DNA from 3 places in the Companilactobacillus sp. HBUAS56275 genome. Region 3 is predicted to be linked to each of the others. Evidence: predicted binding sites of a transcription regulator. Region 3 holds the regulator's gene; each other region holds the start of a gene.

What was found. The regulator NrdR, encoded in region 3, represses ribonucleotide reductase genes. The targets are predictions, from matches to a motif close to ACACNATATATNGTGT.
Region 1: a site for NrdR is predicted at 7,412-7,427, ahead of nrdH (glutaredoxin-like protein NrdH). Genes of this name have one in related genera too.
Region 2: a site for NrdR is predicted at 5,306-5,321, ahead of U8526_RS06480 (deoxynucleoside kinase). Genes of this name have one in related genera too.

The regions. Positions count from the first base shown of each region.
Region 1 covers NZ_JAYKKK010000004.1:281,358-292,199, forward strand. Annotated here, with positions in the region: gene U8526_RS09810 (DUF1440 domain-containing protein) at 62-574, shown strand; gene U8526_RS09815 (MFS transporter) at 583-1,908, shown strand; gene U8526_RS09820 (replication-associated recombination protein A) at 1,908-3,245, shown strand; gene U8526_RS09825 (hypothetical protein) at 3,267-3,767, shown strand; gene U8526_RS09830 (ribose-5-phosphate isomerase A) at 3,999-4,652, opposite strand; gene U8526_RS09835 (C40 family peptidase) at 4,747-5,463, opposite strand; gene U8526_RS09840 (guanylate kinase) at 5,681-6,238, opposite strand; gene U8526_RS09845 (hypothetical protein) at 6,322-6,531, shown strand; gene U8526_RS09850 (LVIS_2131 family protein) at 6,589-7,215, opposite strand; gene nrdH (glutaredoxin-like protein NrdH) at 7,486-7,716, shown strand; gene nrdI (class Ib ribonucleoside-diphosphate reductase assembly flavoprotein NrdI) at 7,719-8,093, shown strand; gene nrdE (class 1b ribonucleoside-diphosphate reductase subunit alpha) at 8,074-10,251, shown strand; gene nrdF (class 1b ribonucleoside-diphosphate reductase subunit beta) at 10,267-10,842, shown strand, end outside.
Region 2 covers NZ_JAYKKK010000003.1:1,573-12,414, reverse strand. Annotated here, with positions in the region: gene rnr (ribonuclease R) at 1-437, shown strand, start outside; gene smpB (SsrA-binding protein SmpB) at 444-914, shown strand; gene U8526_RS06490 (DUF2207 domain-containing protein) at 1,005-2,792, shown strand; gene U8526_RS06485 (SpaA isopeptide-forming pilin-related protein) at 2,855-5,176, opposite strand; gene U8526_RS06480 (deoxynucleoside kinase) at 5,434-6,078, shown strand; gene U8526_RS06475 (QueT transporter family protein) at 6,218-6,712, shown strand; gene U8526_RS06470 (glycosyltransferase family 4 protein) at 6,790-7,989, shown strand; gene U8526_RS06465 (glycosyltransferase family 4 protein) at 7,982-9,016, shown strand; gene U8526_RS06460 (lysylphosphatidylglycerol synthase transmembrane domain-containing protein) at 9,016-10,062, shown strand; gene U8526_RS06455 (LTA synthase family protein) at 10,059-10,842, shown strand, end outside.
Region 3 covers NZ_JAYKKK010000001.1:698,111-708,952, forward strand. Annotated here, with positions in the region: gene tdcB (bifunctional threonine ammonia-lyase/L-serine ammonia-lyase TdcB) at 1-809, opposite strand, end outside; gene ald (alanine dehydrogenase) at 851-1,972, opposite strand; gene thrS (threonine--tRNA ligase) at 2,332-4,302, opposite strand; gene dnaI (primosomal protein DnaI) at 4,601-5,509, opposite strand; gene U8526_RS03285 (DnaD domain protein) at 5,512-6,879, opposite strand; gene nrdR (transcriptional regulator NrdR) at 6,897-7,370, opposite strand; gene coaE (dephospho-CoA kinase) at 7,392-7,985, opposite strand; gene mutM (DNA-formamidopyrimidine glycosylase) at 7,982-8,809, opposite strand; gene polA (DNA polymerase I) at 9,251-10,842, opposite strand, start outside.

The sequences.
Region 1 (10,842 bases), on a different contig from region 3:
ATTCATCCTCACTCTGATTTATACTGAGATTAAAATAATGATAGAAGCGAGGTACTAAATTATGCACTTGAGTAAAGAACAAAAAGCTAATTTAAAGGATGCTATTATTGCTGGAACAGCTGCCGGAATCATTTCTGGATTCGTTAAACTAGGTTGGGAAAACGTCTTACCACCACGTACACCTGCCCGTGATGCTGTTAACCCACCTCAAACCTTAATGGAACAAATGGGTATTCCTCAAAGTATTACTCGTGGCACTTATACTTATTCTGGTCACCAAATGTCTTGGGCAAGTTTCATGATGCACTTTGGTTTCTCCACATCGTTTGCCATTATTTATGAAGTTTTATCACAATACAAACCATTTATCAGAAAGGGTTCCGGAGCTATCTTTGGTCTAGCAATCTGGGTAGCCTTTCATATTGGTATCATGCCAATGATGAAGACTGTTCCTAGTCCTAAAGACCAACCTACTGAAGAACATCTTTCTGAAGCACTCGGTCACATTGCTTGGATGTGGACAAACGATATTGTCGGCCGTGAACTTTATCGTCGCTTAACTGCACAGAAATAGGGTCTCCTTTGAATAAATGGGACACCTCAATAACTGAAAGAATCAGCTATGGCCTAAGTGATGCCGCAGATAATCTCGTCTTTCAAATGATGACAACTTATCTACTCTTCTTTTACACTGATGTTTTTGGATTGACAGCTAGCGAAGTTGCAATCCTTTTCGTCGTTGCCAGAGCCGCTGATGTTTTTGAAAGTCTGATCATCGGTATTTTGATTGACAACACCCATTCTCGTTGGGGGAAGAGTCGACCATTTTTCCTGTGGTACTCCTTTCCCTACGTCATCTTTGCTATCCTAACTTTCGTCACACCTAATTTTCTACCACATTCTGGAAAATTAATCTGGGCCTATATAACTTATCTAGGATTAGGATTCTTTTATACCGCCGTTAATCTACCTATCACATCCATTTTGCCAACCATGACTAATAATGAGCAGGAAACTACCCTTTTAGGCGTTATCAGACAGTTTTCTGGTAGCTCTGTCCAAATTATCGTGGCCGTCTTTACCATCCCTCTAGTTAATCTTTTCGGCAATGGTAACCAACAAAAGGGATTTTTAGGTACGATCATTCTCTTCGGGATCATCTCCTTGGCTTTGATTTTGAATACTTTCTTCCATGTTCGTGAACGTTATACGGATGACAGTATCAGTCACCAGCCACTCGTTAAAGTTTGGAAGATGCTTAAACAAAATCGACCCTGGATCGTTATTTCTGTCGTTATCTTTCTTTATTGGCTAACCACTTCCATTAAAAATCAAACGACTATTTACTATTTTAAATACGTCTTACATGATGAAAATCTAGTCTCAATCGCTAATAGTTTTACTCTGACTGCTTTAATTGGCGTTGTCGCTATTTACTTTGTTTCCGCCAAATTAGGTAAAAAACATACCATGCTATTAGGTATCATTATCGCCTTTATTGGTCAGGTAATTATCACTGCTGGTGCCTATTCAAAAAATTTGGCCCTCATCTTCAGTGGTATCTTCATTAATGGTATCGGTGGCGGATTTATTATCGGCTTAGTCTCAATTATGATTGCCGATACTATTCGTTATGGTACTTCAATGGGTATTCAAGCTGAAGGTGTCCTAGCATCAACTGACGATTTTGGTGTTAATCTTGGTTTAGGATTGGGTGGTTTGATTACCGCTGAATCTTTAGAGTTATCAGGCTACGTTTCCAACAAGGCTCAATCGGCCACCACTATCTCAGCAATTAACTTGAATTACGCTTTGATCCCATTGGGGTTATATTTAATCATGTTTTTAATCTTGCTAGGATATAATGAGAAACAAATTCAACAAGCTATTAATAAAGAAGGTAAATAATGCAACAAGAATCACTTTTTGCAACTAACAAAAATGATGACAACAATAGCCCTCTAGCTAATCGGGTTCGCCCAACTACACTAGAGGGTTTTGTCGGTCAACAACATTTAATCGGTGATGGCAAAATTTTGAAGGAAATCATCGATCAAGATAAAATCCCCTCTTTGATTTTTTGGGGACCTCCTGGGGTGGGTAAAACTACTCTAGCTGAAATTATTGCCAAGAAGACAAAGGCTAATTTCATTACTTTTAGTGCTGTTACTAGTGGTATCAATGACATTAAGAAGGTTATGAAGGAAGCTGAAATGAATCGAGAAATGGGTCAAAAGACTATTGTTTTTATTGATGAAATTCATCGTTTCAACAAAGCTCAACAAGATGCTTTCTTACCTTTCGTCGAAAAAGGCAGTATTACCTTGATTGGTGCCACAACTGAGAACCCATCATTTGAAATCAACTCTGCGTTACTATCGAGATGTAAAGTTTTCGTCTTAAAGTCTTTAACTAAAGATGATTTAGTCGATCTCTTGAAAAAAACTCTCGCCAATCCTAAAGCTTTTCCAAAATTAAAAGTTGAAATTGACGATGACACTTTAGAATTGATTGGTAATTACGCTAACGGTGATGCTCGAGTAGCTTTGAATACCCTAGAAATGGCCGTTATCAACTCAACGGTTCATGATAAGGTTGCCAAAGTAGACCTGGAAGATATTCGTCAATTACTCAACACCAAATCTCTACGTTACGATAAAAATGGCGAGGAACACTATAATATTATTTCTGCTTTACATAAATCAATGCGCAACAGTGATACTGATTCAGCTATTTACTGGGTTACTCGGATGCTCGAAGGCGGCGAAGACCCTCTTTACATTGCCCGACGTCTAGTTCGTTTTGCTAGTGAAGATATTGGCTTGGCAGATACAAATGCTTTAAACGTTGCAATCAATGCCTTTCAAGCCTGCCAATTTCTAGGTATGCCTGAATGTAACGTTCACTTAGTTGAGACCGTAATTTATTTATCAGTCGCTCCCAAATCTAATGCCACTTATAAGGCTTTATTAAGAGCCCAGAAAGACGTTAAGAAGTATGGTAATCTTCCAGTACCACTCCAAATCAGAAACGCTCCAACGAAGCTTATGAAGAACCTCGGTTATGGAAAGGATTATGAGTTAGCTCATGACTACGCCGACAAGTTAACATCAATGAAGACCGTACCTAAAGAAGTTGAAAACAGTAAATACTACCGACCAACCGAACAAGGTAAAGAACGTCTCTTTAAGCAACGTTTAGAATACATTGAAAAATGGCACCAAGAGCACGATAATAATGAGTAATTCAGAATTGAGGGGTTTCATATGATGAAACGACGTAATTTATTACTCGGCTTATGTTTATTATTAGTTGGAATATTTAGCTTTTCTAATCCGACTGAAGTTAAAGCTGTTAGTTTTGTTCATACATTCAAAAAGACCACATTAGTTTCCAGAAGTGATCAAAACGATGATTTTACTTACGACTTTTCTCGAATAAAGAAACGTAAACTTAAAGCCAAAACTGATTGGCTTACCGATAAAATAGGCAAGAATTCAGGCAACGACCATTATTATCGAGTTGCGACTAACGAATGGGTCAGTACTGACGACGTGGCTTTAATAAATAAAGGTATAAATCGCCCTATCACTATTTCAACCGGACATAATATTTGGAAATTTAATCATAAAACCTATGAATTTACCTATACTGGACGCCGATTAGCTGCTGGTACATGGGCAAGTGATGAAAGAATTCAGCTACCACGTGGAATATCCTATTGTAAAGTTGGGCCAAACGAATGGATACAGAATATACATTATTAGAGAGTGGAGCAAGTCATTTAGACTCTGAGCATTTGCAGGACTTTGCGAATTGGCTGCAAAGCAGGCAGTTCGTGAAGTCAGGCAAAACACAGGAATCTGACTTGTGGAACTCGTTTTTATTAGAGAGTGGAACAAGAACACTCATTTCTACTACATATATATCAAAAAAACAGACTCCATTAAGAGATTCAAGCATATTTGCATGTCTTGAAATACTTAATGGGTCTGTTTTTATTTTCTCTGTAAATGAATAACATCATCACCAGATGATAACAAAGCGTCGGTAACCAAGTTCTTGAAATAAGAAGTTCCAATAACACCCGTCATTCGACCTAATGTAGCATCTATTTCATCAATCTTCTTCCAATCTTCGAAATGACAATCTACTAGTGCATTACCATTAACGGTCCTAACTATCCCTGCCATTTCACTAGATTGGCGTACTTCCATCTTACCGCCTAATTTTTCAACTTCACTTTTTACTTGAGGTATAGCTAGTTCCATAACCTCCAAGCACAAGGGAATATCGTTATTAAGTTCTTTGGTAGAACGAGCTTCTGGTGCTAAGATAATATATCTTTTAGCCAAATTAGCATACAACTTTTCAAACGTATGGATACCACCATTACTCTTTAAAACGTTTAAATCGGCATCCAAACTATCACAACCATCAAAAGCTAAATCAAATTTATCTACTTGATCCAATGGAACTACTGGAATATTCAATTCTCGACAAAGATCTCTTGTCATTTCTGATGGACTTGAAACTTTAATTGATTTATCAGTTATTGATTTAATTAAACGTCCAACGGTTCTACCACCGCCAAAACTGACATTCATATTTGGCTTGATTAAAGCTCGTGCTTCCTCGATTAACTTTTCCATTATATTCTCCTCAAAAAACTAGTTTGTAATTATTTTATCCGTAGATACAAAAAAAGACCACCGAAGTGGTCTTAAGGGTTTATTCAATTTTGAATTATAGAACCTTAACAGCGAATGAAGGCATGAAGTAACTTGAGATTGATGAGATCTTTACAGATTCACCAGGTTGTGGTGCAGCGATGTATTGGTTGTTACCTAAGTAGATAGCTACGTGATAACTTGAACCTCTGCCACCCCAGAATAGAAGGTCTCCGGCTGATGCTTGAGAAACAGCTTCTTGTGTACCGGCACTTTCTTGAGCTACTGTGTATGAACCAATATTCTTACCTGTTGCTTCGTTGTAAACATATGATGTGAAACCTGAGCAGTCAAAACCACTTGGTGTCTTACCACCCCATACGTAAGGTGTTCCTAAATATTTCTTAGCAGTACTAATAACATTAGCAGCTGTTGCTTGTGTAGTATTTGTTGTTGAAGCAGCTTCTGTAGTTGCTTGACTAGCAGTTGTTACATCAGCACCTCTTAACCATTCGTTGCTACCTACAAGATACCATGTAGTACCGTTGTCATCTACAACAGCCTTAGCTACACGCCAGCTTGTGTTTGATCCAAGAATACGGTTAGCAATCTTTGAATCTGTAGATGGTGTACTGAATAGTGCTGAATTGTTCTTTGTACGTACAACTGAAGGAGCATTTTGGACAGTTGTTGCAGCCTTAGCTGAAGAAGCGTTTGATAGACCTAAACCTGTAACTGCCATTGCTGCAGCAGCTGTAAATGAAATTAGACTTTTTTTAACGTTAGTATTCAAAATTGAAATCCCCCATGAATTGGTATATTTTTTTAAATGTTTTTAATTTTTATAATTTATTAATTTCTTATCACTCAACGACCACTATATTACTCCCCGAATATTGCAGAACTGTTACAACAATTGTATAAGAATGTTACACTTTGGAATCTTTGACAAAAATAGGGCAATAAACACTGATATATCAATGTTTATTGCCCTATTGTGAAAAATCAAATTAATTTACTTTTTTACTTTTTAGTATTTGATCAACCTTTTTCTTAGTCGTTTCGATGTCATTATTAATAATTTTATAGGATTTTCCCTCTAATTCTTTAGGAATTCTTAAATCTCTGAGGAATTCATCGCTATTTATACGCATATTTAGACGTTTTTGATCATCCCCGCGTAATTTTAATCGTTGAGCGACGGTATCGAAGTCCACTTCTAAAAATATCACAATCGCCTTTTCCCCATATTTTTCCTTATAAGAAATGGCACCTTGAGTATCTACGACAATACTGGCTATATTATATTTTTCCCAAGTTTTATTGAGACTTTCCTCTGAAGATCCATACCAATGACCACTATATTCGACTTTTTCTAGATAATGATTCCTAAAAAAGGAATCTTCTGTTTCAAAATAATAATCTACACCGTTTTTTTCGCCATCACGTGGTAATCTAGTAGTGTGAGTGATGACACTTGGTATACGATAAGTATTTTTCAAATATTTGCTAATGGTAGTCTTGCCGGTACCGCTTGCACCGGTAATAACAATAATTTTTTTATCCATTATGAACCCCTATGTTTGAAATATTTCTTCTACTATATTAATATACTAGTCTGTTAAGTAATTAATCCGAGGAGATTTTACATATGAAAATAGAAGATTTAAAGGTTGGAACTGTTTACGACTGCTCCGTTGATGAAGATATGGATTACCCATTCCAAGGCAAAGTTGAAAAGATTTATGAACACTCTGCTTTAATGGAAATTGTAAAAAATGATCCTAAAGATAATGCTAATAAAACTGAACTTAACAACAAAATTGTTGTAAGTATCAAGAAGATTAAAAAAGCTAAGTAATTATGTTTCAAACAAAAAGAAGTTGATTTTAATTAATCAGCTTCTTTTTTTATTCCCTTATTTCTCAACATTAATGAATGAACTAGCGGGTACTCTTAATACACGGTATTCCATAGCATAACGATTAGCCTTCAAACCTAGACCGTTCTTGAAATTATTCTTGTACTTAGCTTGCATGGTAATGACGTATGCATCTTGGTACTTAGAATCTAATTTCTTAATTTTCTTAACTGGCCAATTCAAACGTAACCCCGAAACGGTAAAAGGCAATGTTGCGTCAGAGATAGTAGCATTCTGACTTGAAACTGTATATTTAGAATTATTCAACCAATATTGATAAACATCTGTAGATGAACTTGACTCCTGCTTATTGATCTTAACGTAGTAGCCTTGTCCATCATCAGTTGTTTGAACGATCATTGGATTGTATTTATAGGTGACTGCAATATTCTCCTTATCGTTTAAATCAACCTTAGTGAATAAACTAGTATATAACATTCCACTCACAGCTAAAATAACAACCACGATCTCCAATAAATCAGTTAAAATTGTTACCCCAGTAATTTTTTTCTTTTGTTGAACAAGAATTTTTAAATGACGATTTCTAATATTAAATACCACAAAGATTAACAGTGCTAATACAATAATCCATGCAATAATTCCCACAAAATTCCAAGAATTCATAGTTTTCTCCCAACTAAATTAATTGTCTTAAATGCTTCATAACTTTATAATAGTCATTACGCTAATTTTACCACGAATCGGAAAAATATTTGAAATTGAGATATAAAACGCTAAGAATTGTGTGGGCACATACGTTTGTGGGATTTTTATAATGGTAGTATAACCACGCTATATCGTGTATTAGTCGTTATGTCGAATACTATATGTTGTGTTTAATATTTCAAATGATTATACTGATTGAGAATAGCAAGTTGAAAGGAGTTAATCACTATGAATAACGTAATCGTATATAGCAAGAACAACTGTATGCAATGCAAGATGACTAAGAGATACTTAAAGGAGCACAACGTTTCCTTTGAAGAAAGAAACATCAATCAAGACCCAGAATATTTGGATCTTTTAAAACAACAAGGCTTTAAGAGTGTTCCGGTTGTTATGAACTCTGTCAGCGATCCAATCGTCGGTTTTCGCCCAGACAGCCTCAAAGAACTTGTAGGTTAATCATGAAGAAAATAGCTTATTATTCTATCACCGGACAGACTAGAAGGTTCGTTAATAAACTTGGAATAGATGGATATGAAATAACCGACGCCGACCCCTTTTACCAAATGGGTCGGCCATTTATTCTTATCGTACCTGCTTACGATGACGATATGATGGATCCTGTAATCGACTTTTTACAATATAAAGATAATGCTCAAAATTGTATAGGTGTTGCTGGCGGCGGCAATCGCAATTTCAATACTCTGTACAACCATACTGCTAAAGACATCGCAAGTGGATTAGACGTTCCGGTTGTCTTTGAATTTGAATTCAATGGTACTCAAAAAGACGTCGAAAATTTTAAGAAAGTAGTGAATGAAATTGGGATTAAATAACCTAGATGTAACCAAACTTCATTATTTTAAGTTAAATAATGAGATCAACATCCCCGTGGATGATAAGATTCCACTTAATAAAGACAAGGAAGCTGTTAAAGCCTTTTTTGCTGAGAATGTTGAACCAAATACTAAGAGATTTGATTCCTTCAAAGATCATATCGACTACTTGATCGACAACGATTTTATTGAAAAAGAAGTTATTGATGAATATCCTCATGAATTTGTCGAGAGTCTTTATAACTACTTATTAGATCAACATTTCCAATTTCAATCTTTCATGGCTGCATACAAGTTTTACAATCAATATGCATTAAAGACCAATGATGGCGATTTATACCTTGAAAATTACGAAATGAGAATTCTTTTTAATGCTCTTTTATACGCTAATGGCGATCAAGCACTAGCTAAGAGTTTAGCTACTGAAATGATTGCTCAGCGCTACCAACCTGCAACGCCTTCATTTCTTAATGCTGGTCGTAAACGCCGTGGTGAATACGTTTCATGTTTCCTACTACAAGTTACAGATGACATGAATAGTATCGGTAGAACTATCAATAGTGCCCTCCAATTATCACGAATCGGTGGTGGTGTCGGTATAACGCTATCTAATTTGCGTGAATCGGGTTCACCTATTAAGGGCGTTGATAACTCTTCATCAGGTGTTCTACCCGTTATGAAATTGCTAGAAGACAGTTTCAGTTATAGTAACCAGTTAGGTCAAAGACAAGGTGCCGGCGCTGTGTACCTAAACGTCTTCCATCCTGATATTATTGACTTCCTATCTGCTAAAAAGGAAAACGCCGATGAAAAAGTCCGTGTAAAGACACTTTCATTAGGTGTTATCGTACCTGACAAGTATTACGAATTAGTTCGTAATAATGAAGATATGTATCTATTCAGTCCTTATTCAGTTGAACGTGTTTACGGCGTTCCTTTCTCATACGTCGACATCACTAAAGAATACGACAACATGGTTAACGACGATCGTATCAAAAAATATAAGATCGAAGCTCGTGAACTAGAGGACGAAATCAGTAAGCTACAACAAGAATCAGGTTATCCTTACGTCTTGAATATCGACACTGTTAATCGTGATAATCCTATCGACGGTAAAATCATCATGAGTAACCTCTGTACTGAGATTCAACAAGTCCAAGTACCTTCAGAACTAAATGATGCTCAAGAATACGTTAAATTAGGAACTGATGTCAGTTGTAACCTTGGTTCAACCAACATTTTGAATATGATGCAAAGTCCCGATTTCGGACAATCAATTCGTTCCATGACTAGAGCTCTTACTTTTGTCAGTGACGCCTCAAATATCTCTGCTGTACCACCAGTAGCAAATGGTAACAAGATGAGCCATTCTATCGGTTTAGGTGCAATGGGACTCCACACATTTTTGGCTTGCCATCATCTTGAATATGGCTCTCCTGAAGCAATTGAGTTCATCAATGTCTACTTCATGCTCCTTAACTACTGGACATTGGTTGAAAGCAATAATATTGCTAAAGAACGCCAAGAAACCTTTGCTAATTTTGAAAAATCAAAATATGCGGACGGATCTTATTTCGACAAGTATCTAGCTAAGAGCTTCGCCCCTAAACTTGACGCTGTCAAAGAACTCTTCAATGACACCTTCATTCCTCAACCAAAGGATTGGTCAGAACTAAAAGACAACGTTATGCGTGATGGACTTTATAACGCCTACCGTATGGCTGTTGCACCAACAGGTTCTATCTCTTACATCAACAATACCAGTGCTAGTTTACAACCTGTTACTAGATTGGTCGAAGAACGTCAGGAAAAGAAGAATGGTAAATTATACTTCCCAGCACCATTCTTAAGTAATGATACTATCAAGTATTACAAGTCAGCTTATGACACTGATATGCGAAAAGTTATCGATACTTATGCTTCAGCCCAAGAACATATTGATCAAGGAATGAGTTTGACTCTCTTCATGCGTTCAGAAATCCCTGCTGGTCTTTACGATTGGAAAGCTGCAGACGATACTAAACAAACAACACGTGATTTAAGTATTCTTCGTAACTATGCTTACTATAAGGGCATCAAATCACTTTATTACGTTAGAACCTTTACCGAAAATAACGATGAAATTGGCAGTAACGAGTGCGAAAGCTGCTCTATCTAGGAGGAAATTTTTATAATGGTTGATACATATTACAAATCAATGAACTGGAATAAGTTGGAAGACCAAATCGATAAGGAAACTTGGGAAAAGTTGACTTCACAATTTTGGTTGGATACACGTATTCCTCTTTCCAACGATTTAGATGACTGGCGTACCCTTAGTCCTGCTGAACAAACCGTAGTTGGACACGTTTTTGGTGGTTTGACCTTACTAGATACCCTTCAATCACAAGATGGTATTCAAGCTATGTTGAAGGACACTCGTACTCAAGCTGAAACAGCTGTTTTCAACAATATTGAATTCATGGAATCAGTTCACGCTAAGAGTTATTCATCTATTTTCAGTACTTTGAATTCTGCCGAAGAAATTGAAGAGATTTTTGACTGGACAGATCACAACGAATACCTTCAAAAGAAAGCTAAGTTCATCAACGATATTTATCAAAACGGTGAACCTCTTCAAAAGAAAGTTGCCAGTGTCTTCCTTGAAAGTTTCCTTTTCTATTCAGGATTCTACACACCACTTTATTATTTAGGTAATAACAAACTAGCTAACGTTGCTGAAATCATTAAGTTGATCATCCGCGATGAG
Region 2 (10,842 bases), on a different contig from region 3:
AAGTTGGTAGCGAGTTCGACGCTGTTGTTAGTTCCGTAACAAGCTTTGGGATGTTCATTCAATTGGATAATACCGTTGAAGGTTTGATTCATATTTCTAACATGAAGGATGACTTCTATGAATATGATGAAAAGAGTATGTCCATGCATGGTCGTGGTACAGGTAAGACCTTCAAGGTTGGACAAGCAATCAAAGTTAAATTGATCAGAGCTGATGTTGAGCATCGTCAAATTGACTTTGAACGTGTTCTAACTCCTGAAGAGCAAGAACAAGCTGACAAACGTGAAGCTGAATTTAAGAAGAAACGTTCAATGCAACATGGTCGTGGCCGTGGTGGACATGGACGTCATAATGATAAACGTGGCAATGGTAATAGTAATAACAAGAGCCACAACAATAATAACCATAAGAGACGTGGTAAATACGAAAGTCGGTGATGAATGATGAAGAAACATCACACAAAGGCTGCTAATGAGGTAGCTAATAATCGTAAAGCTCGTCATGACTACAATATTTTAGATACGTATGAGGCGGGTATCTCTTTGACAGGAACTGAGATCAAATCAGTCCGTGCAAGCAAAATCAATATTAAAGATGGTTTCGTTCAACCTAGAAATGGGGAGCTCTGGTTAGAAAACGTTAATATCAGCGTTTATGACCAAGGAAATCAATTTAATCACGATCCATTGAGAAATCGTAAGTTGCTTTTACATAAAAAAGAAATCCGCAAAATAAGTTCAACCGTTCAAGAGAAGGGAATTACTGTAATTCCTTTGAAAGTTTACTTGAAACATGGCTTTGCTAAAGTATTGATTGGCGTAGCTGAAGGTAAGAGAAAGTACGACAAACGTGAGACAATTAAAAAACGTGATCAAGAAAGAGAAATTCAACGTATTGTTAAGAATGCGTATTAATCTTTCGATTGATCGCTTTTTTTTTACCTAAAATTTTAAAATGTTAAAATATGATAAAATTAGTTTATTAATGATTCAATGGGGGATCAAATGAAAAAACTAGTAGGGCTGTTATTTGCTTTTTTAGCAATGTTTCTAGCGTTTCAAACTACTACTGTTGTAAAAGCCGATAAGTTCACGGTAAAAAAGTATGATGTTGTCGTCGATATTAAAAAAGATGGTAACGCTGACTTAACTCAGAATATTACCTATGATTTTCAAGGTGATTATCACGGGGTCTACTACGATCAGGACCTAAGAGGTATCAAGGGTGCCAGTGATCCGGTAGTCAGCTACAATGACGGATCTGGAATTAAGACATTAGCCAATAATGATTCTGGTCAAAACGATACTGTCAAAGTGACTAGAACTGATAAGTCGATGGACATGAAAGTTTATCACGCGGTCGATTCAGAGATGGTGACCTATACCTATAAATATCAGCTCTATGGTGTTATTACCAATTATTTGGATACAGCAGAGTTGAATTGGAAGATCATTGGTAATGGTTGGGATAACGATTTAAACAATATTAAATTAACTTTGAATTTCCCACAGAAGAATATTTCTCAATTGCAAGCGTGGACACACGGACCGCTTTCTGGTCATACAGAAGTGGACAAGAAAAATGGACGAGTAGTGATGACTTTGGATGAATTGTCAGCCAATAAATCAGTTGAAAGTCATGTCATTTTTCCAACAGCTGTGACGTCAGCTAATAAGAACGTAGTTAATGAAAAGGCTAAGTCGAGGATTCTAGCAAATGAAAAATCTCTGGCAGAGCAGGCCAATGCTCAAAGACAGCGAGAAAAGACTTTCTATTGGATAATGATGGCAATCGCTGCGGCAGTTATTGTTATTATTTACCTCTATCAATTTATTAAATTGCGTAAGAATCCAGGTCAAAAGCATCAGATACCAACGCCTTTATATCATATATTTGATGAACCTGAATTTATTCCTAGTTTTACTGAAATAATTTTGGATCGTCAATCGGAGGCTAACAGCAATTCTTTGACAGCTGATTTGTTGAATGAAGTTGGTTACCGCCGTATGAAGATTGATAAAATTGGTAAGGATTATGAAATTACAGCTTTAGTCCCACCGACCAATGAATTCTTTAAGTATTTGATCGAAAAAATCGGTGATGGAAAGTCAGTCCGGTTGAAGCAAATTCGTAAGTCTGCTAGGGGTAATGATGATAAGATGACTGATGAGTTCAATAAGTGGTCTAAGGATGCAGCTAAAGGCCGCGAGAAATATTTGGATATCGGTAATATGAATTTGGTCGATAGTTTCAAAGTTTCGACGATTGCTGTTGATATTATTTTATTCATCATGTTGATAATAACTTTCGTCCTCAGCAGTACTATTTTAGCTGTTAGCACAATCTTGATTGCCCTTGGACTTGCAGTCTGGATTCCATATTTTATCGTTAAAAAGAGAATTACACCTTATACAGACTTAGGTGAAGAAGAGGTTAATAAAATCAGAGCCTTTAAACGGATGCTACAAGATATCGATGATATCAAAATGGCTGAAGTGGGTGACATTATTTTGTGGGAACGCTTCTTGCCATATGCAGTAGTATTTGGCGTTTCTGATAGAGTGATTAATGCATTGAAAGTCAACTTTGGAGCCGATGTGGTTAACAATTCGCCTATTGCTTATTACTACATTGGGACTGCCAGTTTTCTTAATAGCAGTACAGGCTTCCAAACAGCCTTTACAGGAGCAATTTCAGCTGGGGGTTCATCAAGTATCTCAGGTGGATCTGGTGGCTTCTCAGGTGGCGGATCTGGAGGTTTCGGGGGAGGTTCCGGTGGTGGAGCTTTCTAAAAATAGATTGAGACAAAAAAATGGACTGAGAATATTTTCTCAGTCCATTTTTAATTATCTAATTAAGCATGACGACGATTAATATATGCAATGCTAATTAGAAGAACGAATCCTAGAAGACTTGCTAACAAACCGGATTCAGCACCAGTTTGAGGAAGCGTGTCACCATTAGATTCTGAAGTAGAACTATTGCCATTGTTTGAAGTACCAGGGTTCAATGGGTTAGTGATAAGTCCACCTTCATTATTGTTATTGTCTGTAGCAGGATGTTCAGGATCAACGATTAAACCACCGTTGTTATCATCCTTATCACCATTGCCATTTTCATCAGGCTTAGAAGTATTACCTTCGTTACCATTGTTATCTCCAGGTTCTTCAGTACTTGGCTCTTCGGTACCAGGTTTGTCAGTATCTGGTTCTTCAGTGCCGGGTTCTTCAGTACTTGGTTCTTCGGTACCAGGTTCTCCAGTACCGGGCTCTCCAGTACCAGGTTCTTCAGTTTCTTTCTTTGGATCGGATGTTATTTGTGGTTTACTACCATTTTCAGGTGATTCTTCAGTAATAGAAAATTCGATCTTATCAGGATTTAGTTCATATCCATCTGGAGCTTTAGTTTCTACGAAGTAATAATCTCCGAGTGGAAGATTATCAACTTTGATAATGCCGAGTTCGTTTGTGACGCTGGTTGTCAAAGCCTTACCATCTTTAGTATAAAGTGTGTATTCAGCACCAGGGACACCAGTAGTCATATCATCACGATCAAATTTTTGTAATAGAGTGCTGTACAAATCCTCGAAGGCAACTTCTTTTTCATTTTCTACAGAAAGAAGCGCAGGTGTTAAATCATCAGCCGTGATATCAAATTCGATATCTTCACCTTTGAGATAACCCTCAGGAGCTTTAGTTTCAACTAACTTATAATGACCAACTGGCAGGTTGTAGAAGTGACCAAGACCTAAACGGTCAGTAGTGATTGTTCCAACAACTTCGCCTTTATCGTTAACAATATTGAATTCAGCACCAGCTAATTTATAGCCAGTTTCAGCATCAATTTTTTTGATAACGATTGAACCCAATTCTTCTTTTTCAGGTTCGTCGACACCTGTTACTTCAACAGGAGTTGTAGTTTGTCCTGTGACAGTAAATGGAATTTCATTCTCATTTAGTTGATAGCCACTAGGAGCTGTAACTTCTTTAAAGTAGTAATCACCAGCACTAAGACCAGTCAATTTGATCTGACCGTTTTCATCAGTTGTCAAATTAGTTTTAACTGGAGTATCTGAACCGACTTTATAAAGGTCGTAAACAGCACCTGCTAATGGTTCATTGATGTTTTGCTCATTAAGTTTAGTTAATGTAACACCACCAAGTTTGTCTCCACTACCATTACCTGAATTAGTTCCGCTAGAAACTTTTCCAGAAGCAGTTTCTTCGATTTGTTTAGAATCATTACCACTGCCTGGGAAAGTTCCTATCATGTTGGCATCATTTTTAAAAGATGTTCCAGCGGATATTTGACTAGGATCGGTAACCTTAGTCTGAAAAGTAATAGCATACATTTGAGTTCCAGAGTTTGGAATTTCTAGTGAAAATCCCTTGTCAGTCTCGTTTAGTGTGTATTTATCTGAAGAAACAGTGTCCCCACGCTTGTAAGTGCCACTATTCTTATCTTTCCAAGTTGCTTCTTGAACTACAACTGTACCAGGAACATACGCTAGGTTAGGATCAGTAATCGTATCATAGACACTTAACGTACCGAAGTTCAATTCATTACGGTTAGCTATAATAGTCCATGTAACAATTTCATTTCCCTCAGCGTCGGTACCTAAAACACCCTTTTTTGAGATGTTTTTATCATTAGATTTGACGTTAATGGTATCATTTTGGTTCTGATTATCCTTGATACCGAAGATGACATCGTTTTCACCAACTTGTGCATGGTTACGATCAACAGTAACACCGGTATCGATGTTAAGTGTTCCCTTAACATTGTGAAGGTCTTCAATATTGTCATTAAAAGTAACGATGATATTATTACCCTCACCTAAAACAGCCGTACCAATAACTTCACCATTTTCTCCGATAACATCAAACGGAGTACTATTTGGTATAACTTCTAGTGGAGTAGGTACAGAGATGGTCAAAGTATCTCCACTGTGAAGATCATATCCCGTTGAGTCATAATCGTACTGTAATTTTACAGTTCCGCCCATACTATACTCTTTACCAGGAGTATTATTAGTAATAACGGTATTCGTGATCATATCTGTATTAGTATAATTTGTAGCAGCTTTAGCATCGTTACTATTAAAAGTAAAGGCCAAAACTACAACAGCTAGTCCAGCTATGAGAGCACTGAAAATATTTCGTAATTTATTCCCCATGTTTTTCCCCTTTCTTAAACATTACATCCCAATTATAGGATTATTGAAGTAAATACGATAGGGGCTAAAGATAAATATTATTTTATTATTTAAAAACATTATTAATAAGGAAATAACTACTTGTGATAAATACCACATATGGTGAAATTGTAAAAAAATATACAACATATATGGACTAAGTGGTATCATAGTGAATGTTGTTTTTTTACAAATTAACAAAGCAAATATAGAAATAAAACCTACGGAGGAGAATAATGATGATCGTATTGAGCGGCGCAATTGGAGCCGGAAAGAGTTCATTGGCGACTATTTTATCAGAACACTTAGGAACTGAGGCTTTCTATGAACAAGTTGATAATAATCCGGTTTTGCCATTATTTTATAAAGACCCTAAAAAATATGCATTTTTACTACAAATTTACTTTTTGAACAAACGTTTTGATTCAATTAAGAAAGCTATGGTACAAGACAATAATGTTTTGGACCGTTCAATCTACGAAGATTCATTATTCTTCCACATGAATGCCGATATGGGCAGAGCTACTCCACAAGAAGTAAAAGTTTATGACGAACTTTTGGCTAATATGATGCAAGAACTACCATATGCTGCTGCTAAGAAAGCACCTGACCTATTAGTACATTTGGACATTTCTTATGATACGATGATTCACCGTATTGAAAAACGTGGTCGTTCATATGAACAACCAGAACAAGATCCAACTTTACCAGAATACTATCATCAACTACTAGACCGCTACGATGGTTGGTATGACGATTATGATTACAGTCCTAAGATGAAGATCGATGGCGACAAGTATGACTTCGTTGAAAATTCTGATGACCGTAAGAAGGTTCTTGAATTGATCGATGAACAATTACGTAACCGTGGTACTTTAAAATAATAGATAAGACTAGACAAGGCCAATAGTTGGCTTTGTCTTTTTTATTGGCTTGATACCGAGTTGAAAATAAGATAACCTATTAAGAGCAGTTTACACTGATGAACCTGCAGAATTAATTAAAACAGTGGAGGGTTTTATTTTGAGTAATTTAAAAGTAAGAGATATCACACAATTGGCCTTGGTAGCAGCGCTTTATGTAGCAATAACCATTGCACCGGTTATTTCAGCGTTTTCCTACGGTCAGATCCAATTTCGTGTTTCAGAGATCTTGATGTTATTGCCATTTTTTAATCATAAATATAGTTGGTCTTTGATTATTGGATGTTTTATCTCGAATATTTTCAGTGCATCATTAGGGGCTTACGATTTGGTTCTAGGAACATTAGCAACAGCTATTGCTTGCTACTTGATTACTAGAGTACCAGCTAAGACAAAGAACTTATGGTTGGTTCCTGTGATCTGTGCCGTCGTGAACGGTTTGATTGTTGGAGCTGAGCTACATTTTGTTTTGAAACTACCATTCGCATTGAACTTCGTTACAGTTGGTTTAGGTGAATTGGTTGTCGTAGCAATTGGTGCAGTGATTTTCTATTTCTTGATGCAAAATAAGAGTTTTAGTAAATTAATAAAGTAAGGCAGAGATGAGGGAAGTTCTTCCCTCATTTTTTTGTTATAATCTACTTTATAGAGTTTGCAAGGAGATGTGATTTTATGAACATCGGAATTTTTACTGATACGTACTTTCCTCAAGTGAGTGGGGTAGCAACATCAATTCAAACATTAAAGAACGATTTGGAGAGAAAAGGACATTCAGTTTATATTTTTACGACAACAGATCCTAATGTGCCTAAGAATACGATTGAGCCTAATATCTTTCGTCTGACTAGTGTGCCTTTTATTTCTTTTACAGACAGAAGAATCGCTATCAGAGGAATGTTCCATGCCGTTGAATTAGCTAAGGAATTAAAGCTAGATATTGTGCATACCCAGACAGAATTCTCTTTGGGGATGATTGGAAAATTTGTTGCTAAGCAATTGAAGATTCCATTTGTTCATACATACCACACAATGTATGAGGATTATTTGCATTACGTCTTAAATGGTCACTTGTTGAAACCATATCATGTTAAGCAAATGACAAAATTATTTTTGAAAAATGCTTCAGGTGTAGTTGCACCAAGTAAGCAAGTGAAAGAAACTATGGATCGTTATGGTATCAAGACTCCCATCTCGATAATTCCAACAGGTGTTGACTTGTCTGAATATACAAAGCCTGTCAATGCATCTGTGATTCGTGAAAAATTGGGTATAGCTGAAGATACGCCAGTTATTTTAATGCTTAGTCGAATTGCTTTGGAGAAAAAAATTGACCATATGCTCAGATCCATGCCAGAATTATTAAAGTATAATCCTAAGATTATGTTAGTAATTGTTGGTGACGGACCAGATATGGACGAACTAGTTCAAATGAGTAAGGATTTGCATATCAGTGATAATGTTATTTTCACTGGTGAAGTAGCGCACGATGAGATTTCGCCTTACTACCATATGGCTAATCTTTTTGTGTCTTCTAGTGATACGGAATCTCAAGGTCTGACTTATATTGAAGCAATTGCTTCTGGCCTTAAGATTGTAGTTAGAAGTGCACCATATACTGATGCCTTGTTGACTGATCCTTCAGTTGGTGTAACATTCAGTCAAGATGACCAATTAGTACCTAAGATCAAGACATATCTTGATCATCCTAACTCATTCGATGATCGTGAAGCCCGTCAAAAGGTATTATATGGTATTTCATCAGATGGATTTGGTAACTCGATTCTTGATTTTTATCGTCATGCCGAGGATTACTTCGTCAGAGAGAAACTTTCAGATTCATCAATCGATCCAGAGGAGTATTCTAATGATTAAAATAAACATGTTTTCATCCGCAGATAAAGTTGCAGGTCAAGGTGTAGGTAGTGCTTATACTGAATTAATTAATTTGCTAAAAGATCGTTTTAGTGATGAATTCGATATTAAGATAAATGATTATCACCGCAGTGATTTAAGTCACTATCACACAATTGATCCACAGTTCTATTTATCTACATTTTCTAAAAAAAGAGGCCGCAAGATAGGTTATGTTCACTTCTTACCAGAGACACTGGAGGGAAGTATCAAATTACCTCAACCAGCACGTGGCGTCTTCTATAACTATGTGATCAGTTTTTACAAACGCATGGACCAAATTGTGGTTGTTAATCCAACTTTCATTGATAAGTTAGTAGCACATGGTTTGGACCGTAAGAAAATCAAATATATTCCTAATTTTGTTTCAACCGATAACTTTTACGAAAAGAGTGCTGAAGAAAAGGCCGCATTCCGTAAGAAGATTGGTGTTCCTGAAGATAAATTTGTTGTTTTTGGTGACGGACAAGTGCAGGAACGTAAAGGTATCGATGATTTTTACAAGTTAGCTCAAGTTAATCCAGATATTCAATTTATTTGGGCAGGTGGATTTTCATTTGGCAAGATTACTGATGGTTACGACCGCTATAAAGATATGATCGATAATGCACCCGATAATATGACGTTTACAGGTATAGTCGACCGCAATGATTTAGTTAACTACTATAATATTTGTGACTTATTCTTGTTGCCTTCATACGATGAGTTGTTCCCAATGTCAGTTTTAGAGGCATTTAGTTGTGGGGCACCTGTTTTGTTGAGAGACTTGGAATTGTATCGTGCCATTATTGATGGCTACTATCAAAAAGCAGATGGTTTTTCAGACATGAATGTTTTCATTAATCATGCCAATCAAGATCGTTCTATCTTAGAGGACTTCAAGAAGAAATCTAAAGAAGCAGCAAATCAGTACTCAGAGGATAATTTGAGTAAGATTTGGTATGACTTTTATACAGAACAATATAATATTGCTAAACGGGATAAATAATGGATAGAAAACATATAGCAGCAATTTTTGTAATGTTGGGATTAGGTGTTGGTATTTTTGGCTGGGAAGCTAGAAATATCGACTTTAATTCCTTGGTTTCAACTTTTAAAAGTTTGAACTACTTTTGGCTAGCAGTGGCGTTCTTATCAATTCTCTTATCGTATGGGGTCGAAGCAATGGTCTTGCATACGTTATTGAAGAAGAAAGAAGATCGTAAATTTGGCTGGTGGGAAATGTATCGTATTCCTTTGATCCAGGCACTGTTTAATGCAATTACACCTTTCTCTTCAGGTGGTCAACCAGCACAATTGATTGGTTTGATGCAGTCAAAGATTGACGGTGGTCGCGCTAGTTCCGTCTTATTAATGAAGTTTGTCATTTACCAGGCGATGGTATTGGTCAATTTTATCGTGGCAATGTTAGTTAGTTTCAGTAGTGTTGCTAAGCATTTTTCTGGATTAGCGACCTTAATCGTCTTCGGAATGGTAATTCACGTTGTAACGATTTCGTTCCTACTTATGATCATGTATTACTACGATTTTACAAAAAAAATGGTACAAATTGTTTTGAAACCGGTTTTATTTTTTCTAAAAGAAGAAAAACGTGATAAAATTTTACAGTCAGCTATAGACAGTATTGATAGTTTTTACAAAGAGAGTTTAGTTTTAAAGCAAGAGAAGAAAAAAGTGATCAAAGCATCACTATTAACAATCTTGCAATTATTCCTATACTACTTTGTAGTTTATTTTGTTTTATTGGCTTTGAATTGTGACCACGTAAATATAATCGATGTATTAGTTATGCATATTATGATTGTTATGATTGTTTCAATCTTTCCTATTCCTGGTGGATCAGGTGGGGCAGAATTCAGTTTCAAGACATTGTTTGCTGGATTTATACCTTCTTCATCAGGCTTGATTTTAGGTATGTTTTTATGGAGATTTATTACGTATTATTTGGGGATGTTCTTAGGGATTATCGCAGTTTCAAAGAAACCAAAAATTGAACAACAAGTTGCTAATAAATCTATGGAGCGAAAACAATGAAGCGTATTACTAAAGGTATTTCCAATTTTTTAAACACTAGGCTAGGATTTGTACTTCTAGCTGTGTTTTTATATACTCTGAAAACGATTTATGCTTATACGACTAAGTTTAACTTAGGTGTAAAAGGATCGATTCAGACATTTTTAATGATTATTAATCCAATTCCAATCATGTTGTTGCTGTTTGGGATTGCTTTATACATGAAAGGAAGAAAGTCTTATATTTTTCTTCTGATCATTGATTTTTTAGATTCGGTTTGGCTATTCTCGAATATTTTGTATTATCGAGAATTTTCGGATTTCCTTACAATGGTGCTTATTAAAGGATCAGGCTCAGTAACCAATAATCTTGGTAAGAGTATCATGGGAATCTTAAAACCAACTGATTTTCTAGTTTTTCTTGATGTTATTGTTCTGATATTATTATTAGCTTTCCACGTTATAAAGATGGATGTTAAACGTCTAAATTGGCGTATTCCTGTTTTAATCAGTTCATTAGCTGTTTTGTTATTTGGTGCTAATTTAACTTTAGCTGAAAGTGATCGTTCTCAATTATTAACAAGAACATTTGATAATAATTATATTGTTAAGTACTTGGGACTCAACGTCTTTAACATTTACGATTTGGTCAAGACGACAAAGACTAATGCTGTTAAGTCACAAGCTAAAAGTTCTGATATCGATTCAATTGAGAAATATATGAAGGATAACTATGTTCAGCCCAATGTTGAATATACTGGTGTTGCCAAGGGTAAAAATGTCTTCATTATTCATTTGGAGA
Region 3 (10,842 bases):
GCAATTTCTTCTTCGTTTACTAGAACGATTTCATCAACTAACTCGCTAACGATTGGGAATGTGATGTCTCCTGGTACAGCAACATCTGTTCCATCTGCCAATGTGAAGTCGTCATGATGTTTAGTAATTTGACCAGCTTTAACTGATGCATACATACCATGAACATTTTCTGATTGAACACCGACAATATGAATATTAGGGTTAAATGACTTCAATGCAGTAGCCATTCCGGAAATCAATCCGCCACCACCGACAGGAATAATAACAGTATCTACATCCCAAATATCATCAAGAATTTCCAAACCAATTGTTCCTTGTCCAGCAATAACATATTTATCGTTGAATGGGTCAACAATGGTCTTTCCTTCTTTTTCGGCACGTTCGAACATCCATTGGTGAGCGTCATCAAAAGTTGCACCGTGGATATCAACTTCAGCACCGTATCCTCTTGTAGCATCACGTTTCATTTGTGGAGCTTCATCAGGCATTACAACTGTTGTGTCGATTCCCAATAGATGTCCTGTCAAAGCTACACCTTGAGCATGGTTACCAGCTGATGCAGTGATAACACCACGATCTAGTTCTTCTTTTGATAAATGATTGATTTTATTATTGGCACCTCTGAATTTGAATGATCCTGTTAGTTGCATGTTTTCTAGTTTTAAGTAAACATCCCCACCAACAACATTACGACTCAAAAACATGGATTGAACTAAAGGAGTCTTACGAGCATATTTCCCAACAATTGACTTTGCCTCTTCAATATCATGAATATCAACAATATTATCAATACCTACACCTTTAAGCATGATCTGTACCTCACCCATCTTAATTTTTATTTAGTCATTTTTTAGTCAACTGATTCTTCATCAACTGATAATTCTGTGTATGGTAAATCAAGTGAATCTGCTAAACCTTTATTAGTTACCTTACCTTCAAATAGGTTAACTCCTGAAGCTAAAGCCTTATCTGTCTTAATAGCTTCGTTGATACCTTTATCAGCAATTTCCAACAAGTAGCTTAAGTTCCCCTTTGCTAAAGCCATTGTTGCTGTACGTGGTACTGCTCCTGGTTGATTAGGAACTGCATAGTGGATAACTCCATCTTTGACGAAGATTGGATCATCAATTGTTGTTGGATGATCGATTGTCTCAACAGTTCCACCTTGATCAATAGCTACATCAACTAAAACGCTACCTGGTTTCATTGATTTAACCATGTATTCCTTAACCAGCTTAGGTGGTCTTGAACCTGGAATCAAGATTGTTGAAATGAAGATGTCAGCATCCTTAATTTCTTTAGCTAAGTTCTCTTCATTAGACTTAACTGCTCTGAACTTCTTACCTGCAAATTTGTCTTGCAAGAACTTAATTCTGTCATCATTCAATTCAATAACAACAACTGAGCATCCCATGTTCAATGCTAATGTAGTTGCGTTAACAGCTGCATTACCACCACCAAAGATCACAACGTTTCCGCCGTCGATTCCTGGGATTCCTGGTAGAAGAATTCCTTCACCTTGGTGTTGAGCTTCAAGATAATAAGCTCCCATGATAACTGATCTACGTCCAGCAATTGCACTCATTGGTGCTAACAATTCCAATTTCCCATCTTTGACAATTGTTTCGCCACCGATTGCAGTTGTTCCGGCTTTCATCATTGCTTCAACAGTTGGCTTTGATGATGCCAAGTGTTGGAATCCCCATACGATTTTGCCTTTTGAGAAGTACTTATATTCTTCAGGATCGGGTTCCTTAACCTTGATGATCAATTCAGCTTTCCAGCCATCCTCATGACTAACTAACTTACCACCAGCATCGACATACTCTTCGTTTGTAAAACCAGCACCGACACCTGCATCTTTTTCAACAAGTACTTCGTTACCAGCTTCAACCATTTTACGAACATTTTCAGGGGTTGCTGCTACACGACCTTCTCCTTCTTTTTGTTCCTTAATTACAGCGATTTGCATATTCACACTCTCCTTTTGTGAAAATAATAACTATTTGCTTACAAATGCATGATAACGCTTACATCAAGCGGTATCAACCTATTTTTTTACTTCACAAAGTCAAAGATTGTGATAAACACCGCCTACATTGAGAATTTTTTATTAAAAAAAATTTCAATTTCACAAATTCTCATATTTTTAAAAATTTTTGATTCATATATTGTTTATATAGTAAAAACAGCTGTTCACTCTAAGTGAACACAATCACAAATAATATTCTTTTGACATTCTGTATACCTCATTTTTAGAGTACAAAAAAATACATCCAACCATTTTTATGATTGAATGTATTTAGAATTTTTATTTATAGAAGATGCTGATTAATCTTTTTTGTCAGACTTGTCAGTAACATCTTTACGACTGAAGTTTGCAATATCTGCAACAACTGCGTTTACAAACATCTTAGCATTTTCTGAGGCTGAGTCATCTTCACCATATTTTCTTACAGAAACTGTGGCATTCTTAGCTTCTTCATCACCAATAACAACTGTGTATGGAATCTTCATTGTTTGAGCGTCACGAATCTTGTAACCCATCTTTTCGTCACGGTCATCGATTTCAGCACGGATGTTCTTAGCACGTAATTCTGAAAGAACTTCATTAGCATAATCTGAGTGAAGTTTTTGGTTAACAGGGATAATACGTACTTGTGTAGGAGCTAACCATGTTGGGAAGGCACCCTTGTAAATTTCAATTAGGTAAGCAATAAATCTTTCCATAGTTGAAACAATACCACGGTGAATCATAACAGGTCTGTGATCTTGACCATCTGAACCAACATATGTTAGTTGGAACTTCTCTGGTTGCATGAAGTCTAATTGAATTGTTGACAATGTTTCTTCATTACCAAGAGCTGTCTTTGTTTGTACATCAAGCTTTGGACCATAGAATGCAGCTTCACCTTCAGCTTCGTAGTACTTCAAACCAAGGTCATCCATAGCAGCCTTAAGCATTGATTGTGACTTGTTCCACATTTCATCATCATCGAAGTATTTCTCTGTATTAGCAGGGTCACGATAACTTAGACGGAATGTGTAATCATTGATATCAAAGTCTTTATAAACTTCAACCATCAATTGTAGAGTACGCTTGAATTCTTCTTGAATTTGATCAAGAGCAACGAATGTGTGACCATCATTTAGAGTCATTTCACGAACACGTTGTAGTCCTGATAAAGCACCTGATTTTTCATATCTGTGCATCATACCAAGTTCAGCGATACGTAGAGGAAGATCTCTGTATGAACGGTTATGGTGGTTATAAATTTGGATATGTGAAGGACAGTTCATTGGACGTAGTTCAAGCATTTCGCCATCACCCATATCCATTGGTGGGAACATGTCTTCACGGTAGTGTTCCCAGTGACCTGAAGTCTTATAAGCATTTAAGTTCATTAGGATTGGTGTATAAACGTGTTGGTAACCCCAAGCAACTTCCTTATCAACAATGTATCTTTCGATAACACGACGGATTGTTGCACCATTTGGCATCCAGTATGGAAGTCCGGCACCAACTTCTGGATCAACGAAGAATAGGTCAAGGTCACGGCCAATTGTTCTGTGATCACGTTCTTTGATTTCAGCACGACGTTTAAGGTCAGCTTCTAGTCCAGCTTCTTTGTAGAAGGCTGTAGCATAAATTCTTTGTAGCATTGGGTTACTTGACTTACCTTGCCAATAAGCACCAGCAACTGAAAGTAATTCAAAGTGTTTCAAATCTTTAAGATTTGCGAGTACGGCATCATAACCAAAGTCAACAAATCCATCAAGTGTATAAACAGGAATTTGAACAGATTCGATAGCTCCGATCAATGAAGACTTGTATGGGTCATCCTTGAACATTTCAACAAGCTTGTCTTTATCCATCATAGATCTTTCAATCTTGTCATTGTTCTTGATAATCTTGTTCATCAAAGCTTTGATTTCTTTCAATTCATCAACACTGATTTGTCCCTCTTTGCTATCAGTATCAACATAGAAACCATCATCATTAGCTTGTTTTTCACCGAAGTGAAGGTCTTTCTTGAAACTCTTAGCAGCGGCACTGAATACCAAAGCAGCTGTGTTTCTCAAAACCTTTAGAGCATCCTCTTTATCTTCACCGGAGATAATTTCAATTTTAGCATCTTGTTTGATAGGACTTTCAAGATCAACTAAAGTACCATTAAGTTTTCCTGCGACAGCTTTTTTACCCAATGATGTGCTGATTGATTTAGCAACATCTAAAGTAGTTGTGCCTTCGTCAAACTCCTTAACAGAATCATCTGGGAATGTTAACTTGATTTTTGACATATACTTTTCCTCCTAAAATTTAGACAACAAAAAATGCGTCCCTGAAGTATAAACATATCTAACGATATATACATACTTCAGGGACGCATTTCTACGCGGTTCCACCCTCGTTAAAACTGTACAACAAATACAGCTTTCACTCTACGGTTATAAAGTAACCGGCAATCATTATACAATTTTATACGAAAGTGGTAACTCCAGTAATGGGTAAGCTTCCAGTAACCGTACCCTCCCTGAGTAGAACCGAAGTGTTATCTTTCATGACCCTAGTAAAACATTAAATTTTCGATAATGCAAGTTATTTTTTAAATCTTCTGTTTTCACCGGTAACAATTACTTCTCGAGACAAGTATTTAACTCGTTCCATAATACGTTTAGCCTTAACGGGCTCTTCTTCTCCCCGTTGGTTGACAGCTAGATGTTGTTCTAATTCCTTCATTGAGAAATTAGAAGAAAAGAATGTTGGTAAATTTTCCTGCATACGATATTGCAGAATGACTCCTAAGACCTCATCACGAATCCAACTAGACATCGTATCCGCACCAATATCATCCAACATCAAAATATCGGCACCCTTAATCTTATTAACTTTAGCCAAAACATTATTTTGACCAATGGAATCTTTCATCTCAACCGCAAAAGTTGGAAAATGCATCAAGGTTGTATGAACATCGTGCTTAAATAATTCATTGGCAATAGCACCTAAAAGATAAGTTTTACCCACACCAAAGTCACCAGCTAAATACAATCCAGGTGTAAAACCATCCTGATGTAAATAGTTGTCGATGAAATCTAAAGCCTTGCCTAACGCATCTTGTCTACCTTCACCATCATAATCATCCAACTTAGCACGACGAATGTCAGGAGCCATATCCATCAAAACAAAACTTGATTCATATTGACTTCTTTTTTCACGATTTTGGGTCCGCTCATTTGGATAATAAGCCACTTCAATATTGTGATTATTAACTATCAATTTAGGATAATATCCACGTGTTAATTCACTCGTATGTCGTTTGTTATTATAAAATTCATAAATACTAGCCGCACTAGTAGAGATAGCATTAGGATTAATTCTATCGCTATTTTCTTTTAAGAATTTCTGTACATCAGAATCATTCAAGGCATCGTTAAGAAGACGGCGATAATCCTCCGTCAAATTTTTTGAGTTCAAATATTCTGCTAATCTACTACCTAAATTTTCCATACTTAATTATCCTTATTTCTCAATCTCTTCAAACGATTCTGAAGATCATCTTGTTCATTTTTTTGATTCGTTTGTGCTGGGACTTTAGCTTTCACCTTGCTCCAATCAGTAGCCTGTTCAACTTTTCGATTCTTATTGTTATAACGACGCTTGGGATTGCGACTTTTAGTTTGAAAATCATTGATTCGTTTCAAAGCTTGTTCTGGTGTTTTAACATCATTTTGTTGCCAATCGTTTGCCATTGTTTCCATTAGTGGCAGTGTTAATGTCGGCGAAGTTTGCAAAATGTAATAAACCATAATATTTAAAACAGCCGGTGACAAATAAGACTTCATTGCCATATTTCGTAAAGCATTGGACTCCACCGTTCCTGTAAAGCCACCGCTCTTTTGCTTCTGCGCAGCCAAAAATTCAGCAGGACGTAAAGAACGCGCTTGCTTTAATAATAGTTGATCAGCACGATTTAACTGGCTATTATCTGATTCTACAGGCTCAGGTTCTGAATCTGCCTGCTGTCTTACTGAAATATTAGCATTCTTTTCAAAACGATCCTGGACAGCTTTTTTCAAACGAGCAGGATCAATTTTATTCTTAACAATATCACAAGTTTTACCAATCAAATCAATCAATGTGATCTCATCTAATCCGTAAAAAGCATGTAAATTCAAAATCAATTCTTGATTCTCCAACAAATTGTCAGGATGAATCCTAAATAGTTGTTGAATTCGATCTGAAATTAATTCCCAGTCTAATTGAGGAATCTCTTGCTCATTTAACGATGGCTTCTTAGTATTCGTCTTGTTTGTTGCATAACTATCCTGAGTATTTTTAACTTCACTTGGCGTATTTATCAAATCACTATTGCTTAGCTGAAAGACCTCTAAAAAGTCCTTCGTGATTTCATGCGAATCTTTTAAAATCAGGTCTGAATGAGCATATTTATCGGCTAATAAATGGTATTTACTTTCGCCAACTTGTTCGTACAAGAAGATACTCATCAGATCATCCTTAAAAAATTCATCTGGTGATAATGGCTCAAATAACTGATAAATATAGTAAGGTCCTAAACTGTCTTTTTTCTGGTAGGTTCTGATCAATCCTAAAGCCTCAGTTTTGATACGAGCCTCATAAAATCGTTTTAGATCAATACCTAGCAAACTCATTAATTCGGCATGACTTTTTCGTTGTGTAACGACTTCTTTATTAGGCAATTTTTCCCACAACAACAAGTATAAACTGAAAGCTTCAGTGCCTAAAATAGGCAAATATAAGTCAGTAAAAATATGACGATCGTCATCATTCAAATGACCACTTGGCAAACACCAATAACCTACTAAAGGTGTAAATTTATCTGATTCAAAATTACTCACGGACACTGATACTCCCCTTACTTATTATCAATTTTCTTACCGTTAGACATCATCTCTTGAACTTCCTGCATGAAACCATTCATGTCTTTAAACTCACGATAAACACTTGCAAAGCGAATGTAAGTTACATCATCTACTTTAGATAAGATTTTCATAACATGTTCGCCAATTAACTGGGAACGGACTTCACTTTCACCAGTTGCTCTAATTTCATTTTCTACCTTATCGACAATATCATTCATTTGGTCCATCGTTACAGGACGCTTTTCAGCAGCACGAACTAAGCCACGTAGTAACTTTTCACGGCTGAATTCTTCTCTGTTGCCATTCTTCTTAATAACCAATAGTGGCGATTTTTCTAACCTTTCAAACGTTGTGAACCTAGTTCCACAATATTCACATTCGCGTCTTCTTCTAATGGCACGTCCTTCATCACTGGGACGACTGTCAATAACTTTTGATGAATCATGATGACAATGCGGACAAATCAAAATTCCAGCCTCTTTTCCAAATTAAAGTTTAGGTACTAATCGATCAAATTCTTCTTGAAGATGTGCTAAATCCTCCGAATTATCAATCACAAAGTCAGCACGTTCCTTTTTCTCATCCATCGACATTTGTGAATTGATCTGTTCTAAGGCAACTTCTTTGGTAATAGCATTTCGTCTCATCAAACGGTGCAATTGAATCTGTGGTTCAACATAGACACTAATCACGCCATCAAAATAGTTCTGATAATTACCTTCAAATAATAGTGGTATTTCAAATATTGAAATTGTTTTATCTGTAGATCTTTTGACCTCAGCAACCGTTTGTAAAATTTCCCTTTTTATTAAAGGTCTCGTTATTTTGTCCAGCTTATCTAATTCATTTCTATCGCTAAATACTATTGCACTTAACTTTTGACGATTCAGAGTTCCATTGGGCAAAAGGACTTCTTTACCAAATTGTTCAACTATTTGATCTAAGCCTAAAGTTCCAAGTTTAACCACATCACGAGCAACATAATCAGCGTCATACACAATAAAATTATGATTTCTGAACAAATTTAAAACGGTTGATTTACCGGAGGCTATTCCTCCTGTTAAACCATAAATCTTACTCATTTTATTACCTGACACCTTGGACAAAAATGCGTACCACGACCTCCAACTTTGATTTTTTCAATCGTAGTTCCACATCTTGGACAAGGCGTTCCTTCTTTTCCATAGACTTTTAAATTATTTTGCATATTACCCTTGTGGCCATTTGCATCCACATAGGTTCTGATTGATGAGCCACCAGCTGCAATTCCTTTTTCCATCTCTTGGTTAGAAGCTTCGATGACATTTTGAATATCTTTATCACTAAGATGGTTAGCAGGCGTCTCAGGGTGTATTTTCACTTGCCAAAGAACTTCGTCTACATAAATATTACCTAAACCGCTCATAACCGATTGATCTAATAGAACGGTCTTAATGGCCTTTCGGTGACGCATGATCCTTGGCTTTAAATTTTCAAACGTAAATTCCGTCGACAATGGCTCTGGACCAAGCTTTTTCAGTGATTTATTTTCAGATAACTCATCCGTATTCCACAACTGCATACGACCGAATTTACGAACATCATTATAAATCATCTTTTGACCATTATCCAAAGTAAAGATAGCGTGTGAATGTTTATCAATTGCATCAGGATCAGATGAAATACGATACTTACCTTCCATCCTCAAATGACTAATAATTGTATAGCCATTATCCAAATGAATCAATAAAAACTTTGCTCGTCGACCGACATCAGTAACCGTTGCTCCAGTGACGAATTCAACAAACTGATCTACATCCCCAGTAATTAAGTCAGGGTAACGAATTTCAACATGCGTTATCTTGTGATCTTTCACTTGAGAGTTCAAACTACGCCTGACAGTTTCCACTTCTGGCATTTCTGGCATCTTATCACCTACTATTATTTAACTTCTTAATTATTATAACTAATATCAACTAATATCGTACAAGTATGCCGTCGGTAGTAGAATTTCACCACTTAGGGCCCACAGATTTTCTACTACCGACTATATTTCTGATTCTATTGTTACTTGGTCAAATTCGTAATAAACAAAGGCTTACCATTTTGTAAACAGATATCAGTTTCAACACCTAATTAAATTAACCCATACACACAACAACAGAACACAACATTAGTCCGGAGCAAAAATTGGGAATGCGTTCAGCTATGAAATCATTGTTACCGGCTCTGCCGGTTACAATGAGGCCGACTTTGGAAATCCATTATTTTGCACGAAGTGTAAAATGATTAGTTCCAAATCGTGCCCATAGCGTTCCAACAGCATTCCCAATTTTTGTGGAGGACGGGAATCTTACGCTACTACCCTTTACTTAGCTTCATACCAAGTCTTTCCATGAGCTGTTTCAACTTTCAAAGGCACATCCAATTTAACGGCCGAATCCATTACACTTGGAACTAACTTCTCCAATGTTGGGATTTCAGTTGCTGGAGCTTCAAAGATCATTTCATCATGTACTTGTAAAAGTAAATTAGCTTGCAAATTTTCTTTATCCAACATCTTTTGCATATTAATCATTGCAACTTTAATGATGTCCGCTGCACTACCCTGAATAGGTGTGTTCATAGCTGTTCTTTGCGCAAAGTTTCTAACATTGAAATTCTTTGAATGGATATCTGGCAAATAGCGACGACGATGCATGATAGTCTCAACATAACCATTTTCACGCGCATATTTAACAATATCATCCATATACTTTTTAACTCCTGGATATTGTTCAAAATAAGACTGAATAAAGGCTGCCGCTTGTTTACGACTGATACCGATATTTTGTGACAAACCGTAATCACTGATTCCATAAACAATCCCGAAATTCGTAGCTTTCGCCTGACGACGCATATTTGGAGTAACATCATCAGTACTGTCTAATCCGAAAATTCTCATGGCTGTATGAGCGTGAATATCATAATCCTCATTGAAAGCTTCTTGCATATTTTCATCCCCAGAAATGTGGGCAAGAACACGCAATTCAACTTGTGAGTAATCGGCTGAGAAGATTTCCCAATCTTTATGTTGTGGCACAAAGGCCTTACGGATCTGCTTTCCTTCATCAATACGAATTGGAATATTTTGCAAGTTAGGTTCAATTGATGACAAACGGCCTGTTTGAGTTAATGTCTGCAAATAGATCGTATGGATCTTGTTATCAGGTTGAACAAACTTTTGTAAACCAACTACATAGGTTGATTGAATCTTGGAAATTTGGCGATAATCCAATACTTTTTGTACTACTGGTGACTTATCTTTCAATTTCTCCAATACATCGACAGAAGTTGAATAACCAGTCTTAGTTTTCTTGACCACTGGCAACTTCAAATCTTCAAATAAGACAACTCCAAGTTGCTTAGGTGAATTAATATTGAATTCTTTTCCAGCATCCTTATAAATTGACTTCTCAATATCAGCTAAACTAGTGGCAAAAGTATTCTCCATCTCCTTTAACTTAGAAACTTCAACGGTAATACCTTTGATCTCCATTTCAGCTAAAACAATCGACAATGGCAATTCAATTTCATCGTACAAACTGTCCTGATCATTATCTTTTAACTCTTTTAACATTTGATCTTTCAAATTGTCTATAACTTGAGCCTTTTGAGCTAAGAAGTTCAACAACAAATTGTCGTCTTCAGGAACAGCTTTTTTAACACCTTTTCCATAAAATTCATCTTCAGTTGGTAAATTAACATTGTAATTCTTAGCCACCAAACCAATATCTTGCTTGTTGTCATTAGAATCTAACAAATATGATACCAACAACATATCAAAACTGACACCAGCCAATTGACAACCATAACGATGTAACAACGCAATTGTGCGCTTATTGTCGAATAAATACTTCTCTTTTGTCTTATCTGCTAACCAAGACTTTAAAGTTTCATTTTCTAAGATTGAAAAATCAG